Linked DNA regions of Chelatococcus sp. YT9. The protein of the gene in region 2 interacts with the protein of the main gene of each other region in a pairwise test. Links are inferred from orthologs where the notes say so. Each region holds a gene or a part of one and is shown on either strand. Other genes may lie near its edges.

Region 1 (3,278 bases), 1.5 Mb from region 2 along the record:
CTTGCGCGTGGCGGCCGGAAAAGCCGCGAACACGATCCCTTCAATGGCGAGCAACAGGCCCAACGCAGCCAAGAAATCGGTCATGCCAGGCCCCCGCACGCCATCACAACATGGGTGAAGGAGGGGCGCCCTCCTTCACGTGCACTCTTTTTTGTCTTGTACGCGAGCATGCGGATGCAAGAGGAAAAACGGCCATCACCGTCCGCATCCGGCCGCATGCTCGATCAGGGATTGGTAGCCGGTGCGCCCTGGACGGCGGCAGGCGGCGTGGTCGCGCTGGGCAATTTCCCTGCAGGATCAATGAAGTAACGGAAAAAGTCCGAATTCGGTGAAAGCACGAGACGCGTGCCGCCAGACGCCTGCGCCCCAAGGCTCGATTCGTAAGCCTGCATCGAGCGGAAGAAGGCGAAGAACCCCGGATCCCTGCCATAAGCTTCGGCGTAGACGCGGTTGCTTTCCGCATCACCCTCACCGCGCAGAGTCTCAGCTTTCTGGTTCGCATCGGCCTTGATGACCGTCACCTCGCGATCGGCGCGAGCCCGGATACCTTGGGCAAGCTCGGAACCTTGGGCGCGGATGTCGGCCGCCTCGCGTTGGCGTTCGGTCTGCATGCGCTGGAAGACGGCCTGGCTGTTCTGCTGCGGCAAGTCCACCCGGCGAAGGCGCACATCGACCACCGAAATGCCGAGCCCATTGGCCTGCTTGTTCACTTCCTGGCGGATGCGCTGCATCAATTCCTCGCGGCGCGTACGCACCACGTCGGTGAAGCTCGCGTCAGCCACGTACTGGCGCACGGTTGAGTTGATGATGTTGGCGAGGCGCAGGTTGGCGCCTGCCACATTGCTCACCGTCTGGTAGAAGCGAACGGGATCTGAGATGCGATAACGCGTGAAGGCATCGACCACGAGACGCTTCTGATCAGAAGCGATCACCTCCTGCTCGGGCAGGTTGAGGTCGAGCACGCGCTTGTCGAGATAGACCACGTTCTCGACCAACGGCAACTTGAAATAGAGGCCCGGGTTCGAGATGACCTCGCGCACGCCGCCGAAGCGAAGCACGAGTGCCTGCTGGGTCTGGCTGACGACGAAGGTCGCGCTGTAGAGGACAATCAGAAGGATGAGAACGACAATAATGCCGCCGGTCTTGAGGGCGCTGCTCATCGCGTGGCTCCCTGACGCACGGTGGAGCCCTGCACCGACGGTGCCGACCGCTGCAACTCACCCAATGGCAGATACGGCACGACCCCCTGGTTCTCCTTGGAATCGATAAGCACCTTGTCCGAACCCGACAAAACGCGCTCCATAGTCTCGATGAACATGCGCTCGCGCGTCACGTCGGGCGCGGCCGCATAGGCCTCATAAACTTGGGTGAAGCGCGAGGCTGCACCGCGCGCCTCGGCGACAGCACGTTCGCGGTAGCCCTCGGCGGCCTGGATGATGCGCGAAGCCTCACCACGCGCTTCGGGGACAACGCGGCTCGCGTAGGTCTCAGCCTCGTTCCTGATGCGGTCCTGATCCTGACGGGCAGCCTGCACGTCGCGGAAGGCGTCGATGACCTGCTGGGGCGGGTCCACCTTCTGGAGCTGTACCTGGCGGATCTCGACACCCGCTCCGTATTCGTCGAGCAGCTTCTGCATCGACTGGCGCACCTCCGCCTCGATCGCACCACGGTCGGTCGTCAGCACCGACTGAATGTTACGTCGGCCGACGATCTCACGCATGGTGCTCTCGGCCGCGGCCTTGATCGCCGCATCCGGATTCTGGAGATTGAAGACATAGTCCTGCGGACGCGAGGGGCTGACCTGCCACTGCACCGTGAAATTGATGTCGACGATGTTCTCGTCGCCGGTGAGCATCAGGCTCTCCTCCGGCACCTCGCGCGCCGTCGATACACGACGCGTGGTGTCCCCCGTGCGCTGGCCCACTTCGATCGTGTTGACCGTCGTCACCTGCGGCTTGATCACCGATCCGATGGGATAAGGGAAGTTGTAACGCAGGCCTTCACCGGTCGTGCCGACATAGCGGCCGAAAATCATGTTGATGCCGACCTCGTCGGGACGCACCGTATAGAAGCCGGTGGCCAGCCACAGCAGTACAGCGCCGAGGCCGATCAGGGCTATACCCCGGCCGCTGGCACCACCGCCGCCGCCAGGAATGATGTTGCGCAGCTTGTCCTGGCCACGCCGGATAAAGTCCTCGAGATCCGGCGGGTTACCGCCGCCGCCGCCTCCCGAAGGGCCCGATCCCCAAGGACCGCCGGGCTTTTGGCCCCACGGACCGCCGCTGTGGTTGCTCCAAGACATGCTCAGCCGTTCCTCACTGCCGCCGTGTTTGGGGTCCAGCTCCGCCCAGCACTCAGGCCGGCCAAACCCGATCCCAAACCATCAAGTTTCGCACCATCCAGCGGCCGCGCCCGTTTTCGTACAACAGGTCAGCGGCCTATCCGCATGGCGCGCCCGCGAAGGGTTTGCTCAAGGTTGATGGGTTGCCGAAGGCCCCCATGTCAAGCGCAAGTGGGGTTAAAACCATAGTTCGTCAACTCACGAGGTTATCAGGGATGGCGGGACCCCGCCGAAATCGCGCCATGCCGAGGATCAGCGGGCGCTCTCACCCTGTCCCCGCTCATAATCGATGAAGGTGAATGCATGATCGTCATGAGGCCCCGGCGCATGCTCCTCACGCAGGGTCTCACGAAAATCTGCGGTGTCGAAGGCCGGAAAGACCGTGTCTCCCGCCGGAGCAACATGCACGCGCGTAAGGTAGAGCCGCTGAGCATACGGCAGTGTCAGCGCGTAAATTTCTCCGCCGCCCGCCACCATCACAGTGTCGGCGCCCAGGTGGTCCGCAGCCTCCTCCGCCCGCAGCCGCGCCGCCATCAGATCGTGCGCCACCACGACGCCATCGGGTGCAAAGGCAGGATCGCGCGTTAGCACGACGACGGCCCGTCCGGGCAGCGGCCGGCCGATGGAATCGTAGGTGTTGCGCCCCATGAGCAGAGGGCGCCCCTGGGTCAAGCGCCGAAATCGCTGGAGGTCGGTGCGCAGGTGCCACAGCAGGCGGTTACCTCCGCCGATAACGCCGTTATCGGCCACCGCCGCGATCAGAGCGAGCGGCTTCGTCATCGCGGCACGCAAACGGCACGCTCGGACAGGGAGAAAAGCATCATCACACTCGCTTCACAGGATCTGCCTCACCCGCGCAGAATTGCCAGCCACGATGAATCTGCGTGATTCGGCGCGGCAAAACGAGGTCGGCACGGGCTATCAGACGGCAACCGGC
Region 2 (3,261 bases):
TCCAATCGCGATCCTCGCTTCGCGCGGGCGATCCTGCGTGGGCAAGCCGCCGCGCGCGAGACGCTGGGCCTCACATCGTCACGCCTCGTCTCGCTGGCCCGCCGGGCGGCCCGTGCCGATGACGCCATCGAGCGGGCAACCGACGATGCGGCGCGTCGCTGCGAGCTGACCGATGCCGGCGCGGCGATGGCTGAAGTCCGGCTTTCTCCAGCGTTCTTCCTGGAGCCCGAGGAGGTGCAATTACGCCTTTTGCGGCGTGGCATCGCGCGGATGGCTGGGTCACTTGCCGATGGTCCCCACCTGCGCCTCGAGCGCCTTGAAGCGTTGACGGAGGCGCTTTCCGCGGCGCGTGCGCGGGGGGAGGCGCTTAAACGAACTCTTGGGGGGGCGGTGATAAGGCTATCGAGGAGCGGTCACATCCATATGAGCGGGGAAGGCCCACGTCGGCGAGGAAAGATACGGAATATTTGACTTTTTGACCGAGCATCTGAGACAATCGCCGGCTGTTTTCAGGCGCGCAAGCCAACTTCCTCGGGCTCTTCCCTTGGCAAGCATGGATGTGAGCCCTAGATTAGCGCGTACGGCGGCTTTCGCAGACAACAACGCCGCCACCGAGTGACGAGGAAGACCTAATCCGATGAACCCCAATTTCCGCAATTTCGCCCTGTGGGTCATCATATTCCTATTGGTGCTTGCGCTCGTCACGCTCTTCCAGAATCCGGGCTCGCGCGGAACCGCCAACGAGATCCCTTACTCGCAGCTCCTGAACGATGCTGATGCGGGGCGGATCACGAGCGTGGTGATTTCCGGCCAGGACATTACAGGCACCTATACGAACGGCGGATCCTTCCGCACCTTCGCGCCGAATGATCCCTCATTGGTGGGCAAGCTTTCCCAGAAGGGCGTGCAGATCACCGCCAAGCCGCCGTCGGATTCGACGCCTTGGTTCATCGCGCTTCTATTCAACTGGTTGCCATTGCTTGTTTTCATCGGCGCGTGGATCTTCCTGTCGCGTCAGATGCAGAGCGGCGCCGGCCGCGCCATGGGCTTCGGCAAGTCCAAGGCCAAGCTCCTGACGGAAGCGCATGGCCGCGTAACCTTCGAGGACGTCGCCGGCATCGACGAGGCCAAGGAAGACCTGCAGGAGATCGTGGAGTTCCTCCGCGATCCGCAGAAGTTCCAGCGGCTCGGCGGCCGTATTCCGCGCGGCGTGCTGCTCGTAGGCCCGCCCGGCACGGGTAAGACGCTCACGGCGCGTGCCGTCGCGGGCGAAGCCAACGTGCCGTTCTTCACGATCTCGGGCTCGGACTTCGTCGAGATGTTCGTGGGCGTCGGCGCGAGCCGCGTGCGCGACATGTTCGAGCAGGCCAAGAAGAACGCCCCCTGCATCATCTTCATCGATGAGATCGACGCGGTCGGCCGCCATCGCGGCGCCGGCCTCGGCGGCGGCAATGACGAGCGCGAGCAGACGCTGAACCAGCTCCTCGTCGAGATGGACGGCTTCGAGCAGAACGAAGGCATCATCATCATCGCCGCGACCAACCGTCCGGACGTGCTCGACCCCGCCTTGCTGCGCCCCGGCCGTTTCGATCGCCAGATCGTCATCCCGAACCCGGATGTCGCAGGCCGCGAGAAGATCCTGCGCGTCCACGTCCGCAAGGTTCCGCTGGCGCCCGACGTCGATCTCAAGACCATCGCGCGCGGCACGCCCGGCTTTTCCGGCGCCGACCTGATGAACCTCGTGAACGAAGGTGCACTTCTCGCGGCGAGGCGTGGAAAGCGCATCGTCACTCAGGCCGAGTTCGAGGATGCCAAGGACAAGGTGATGATGGGCGCCGAGCGCCGCTCCATGGCCATGACCCAGGAGGAGAAGGAACTCACCGCCTATCACGAGGCAGGCCATGCGATCGTCGGCCTCAACGTGCCGAGCCATGATCCGATCCACAAGGCGACTATCATTCCGCGCGGCCGCGCGCTCGGCATGGTGATGTCGCTACCGGAAAGTGATCGTCACTCCTATACGCGCGAATGGTGTGTCTCGCGCATCGCCATGACCTTCGGCGGCCGCGAGGCTGAGATCCTCAAGTTCGGCCCCAACAAGGTCACCAACGGAGCGAGCGGCGATATCCAGCAGGCCACCCGCCTCGCACGAGCGATGATCATGGAATGGGGCATGTCCGACAAGCTCGGTCGCGTCCGCTACCAGTCCAACGAGCAGGAGGTATTCCTCGGCCATTCGGTGGCGCAAAGCCAGAACATGTCCGATGAAACGGCGAAGCTCATCGACGCTGAGATCCGCAAATTGATAGAGGACGGCGAGAACGAGGCTCGGCGCATCCTCATCGAGAAGCGCGATGATTGGGAAACGCTGGCGCAGGCTCTTCTGGAGTATGAAACGCTGTCCGGTGAGGAGATCCGTGATCTCCTGAACGGCAAGCCGCCAACCCGAGACAGTGGCGAGCCGAAGACGCCGAGCCGTAGCTCAGCCGTGCCGACCACGGGTCGCAACAGGCCGCGTGGTGAGCCGGACACGGGGCTGGAGCCTCAGCCGCAGGTCTGACTGCTGGTCCAAAGAGCCTCTTCAAGCCTCCGCCGGTTTCATCCGGCGGAGGTTTTTGTTTGGGAGACACAGTCGTTGACGGCCGCCTTGAAAGATTCGCTCATATTTTTTGAACGAAGTTCGGTCACTGTCGGCGGACGGCGCTGCTATAAGCGTCAGAATCCGTACGGTTCTAGCGGTATGGGCTGGGGAGGTTGCGATGGCGCGCAAGGGACGTAAAACGCGCCTTGAGATGGAATCTCCCGCCGAGGACAAGCAGAAGGCTGCCGATATGAGACGCGCGTATTTCGGAACAGATGGCATTCGCGGCTTGGCCAATGCCGTTATCACGCCTGAGCTCGCCCTGAAGGTCGGGCAGGCGGCGGGACTTCTGTTCCAGCGCGGTGAGCATCGCCATCGTGTGGTGATCGGCAAGGATACGCGTCTGTCCGGCTATATGATCGAATATGCGCTGGTGGCAGGTTTCACCTCCGTCGGCATGGACGTGCTGCTGCTCGGTCCGATGCCGACGCCGGCCGTTGCGATGCTCACCCGCTCCATGCGCTGTGATCTCGGCGTCATGATCTCCGCCTCGCATAACCCTTACGAGGACAACGGCATCAAGCTGTTCGGTCCCGATGGCTACAAGCTGAGCGATGAGGTCGAGGAGGAAATCGAAGGGTTGATCGACGCTGATCTCCGCCTGCGCCTCTCAAAACCCG

Evidence for each region.
Region 1: the proteins of ftsH (region 2) and hflK interact in binary tests that used the Escherichia coli proteins (3 or more experiments, as listed by UniProt). The link is inferred for Chelatococcus sp. YT9 from one-to-one orthologs.

The regions. Positions count from the first base shown.
Region 1 is NZ_JAHBRW010000001.1:2,589,254-2,592,531, reverse strand. Bases 230-3,190 are described here. They hold hflK (FtsH protease activity modulator HflK), read right to left. Parts: upstream 2,303-3,190; coding sequence 1,157-2,302; downstream 230-1,156. Other genes in these bases: KIO76_RS11820 (dihydrofolate reductase), read right to left, coding at 2,594-3,121; hflC (protease modulator HflC), read right to left, coding at 230-1,160. Outside these bases: KIO76_RS11835 (DUF2065 domain-containing protein), read right to left, coding at 1-84; more of hflC, read right to left, coding at 225-229; KIO76_RS11815 (thymidylate synthase), read right to left, coding at 3,263-3,278.
Region 2 is NZ_JAHBRW010000001.1:1,110,869-1,114,129, reverse strand. Bases 155-3,098 are described here. They hold ftsH (ATP-dependent zinc metalloprotease FtsH), read left to right. Parts: upstream 155-637; coding sequence 638-2,560; downstream 2,561-3,098. Other genes in these bases: glmM (phosphoglucosamine mutase), read left to right, coding at 2,832-3,098; tilS (tRNA lysidine(34) synthetase TilS), read left to right, coding at 155-471. Outside these bases: more of tilS, read left to right, coding at 1-154; more of glmM, read left to right, coding at 3,099-3,261. UniProt on the Escherichia coli protein: Acts as a processive, ATP-dependent zinc metallopeptidase for both cytoplasmic and membrane proteins. Plays a role in the quality control of integral membrane proteins.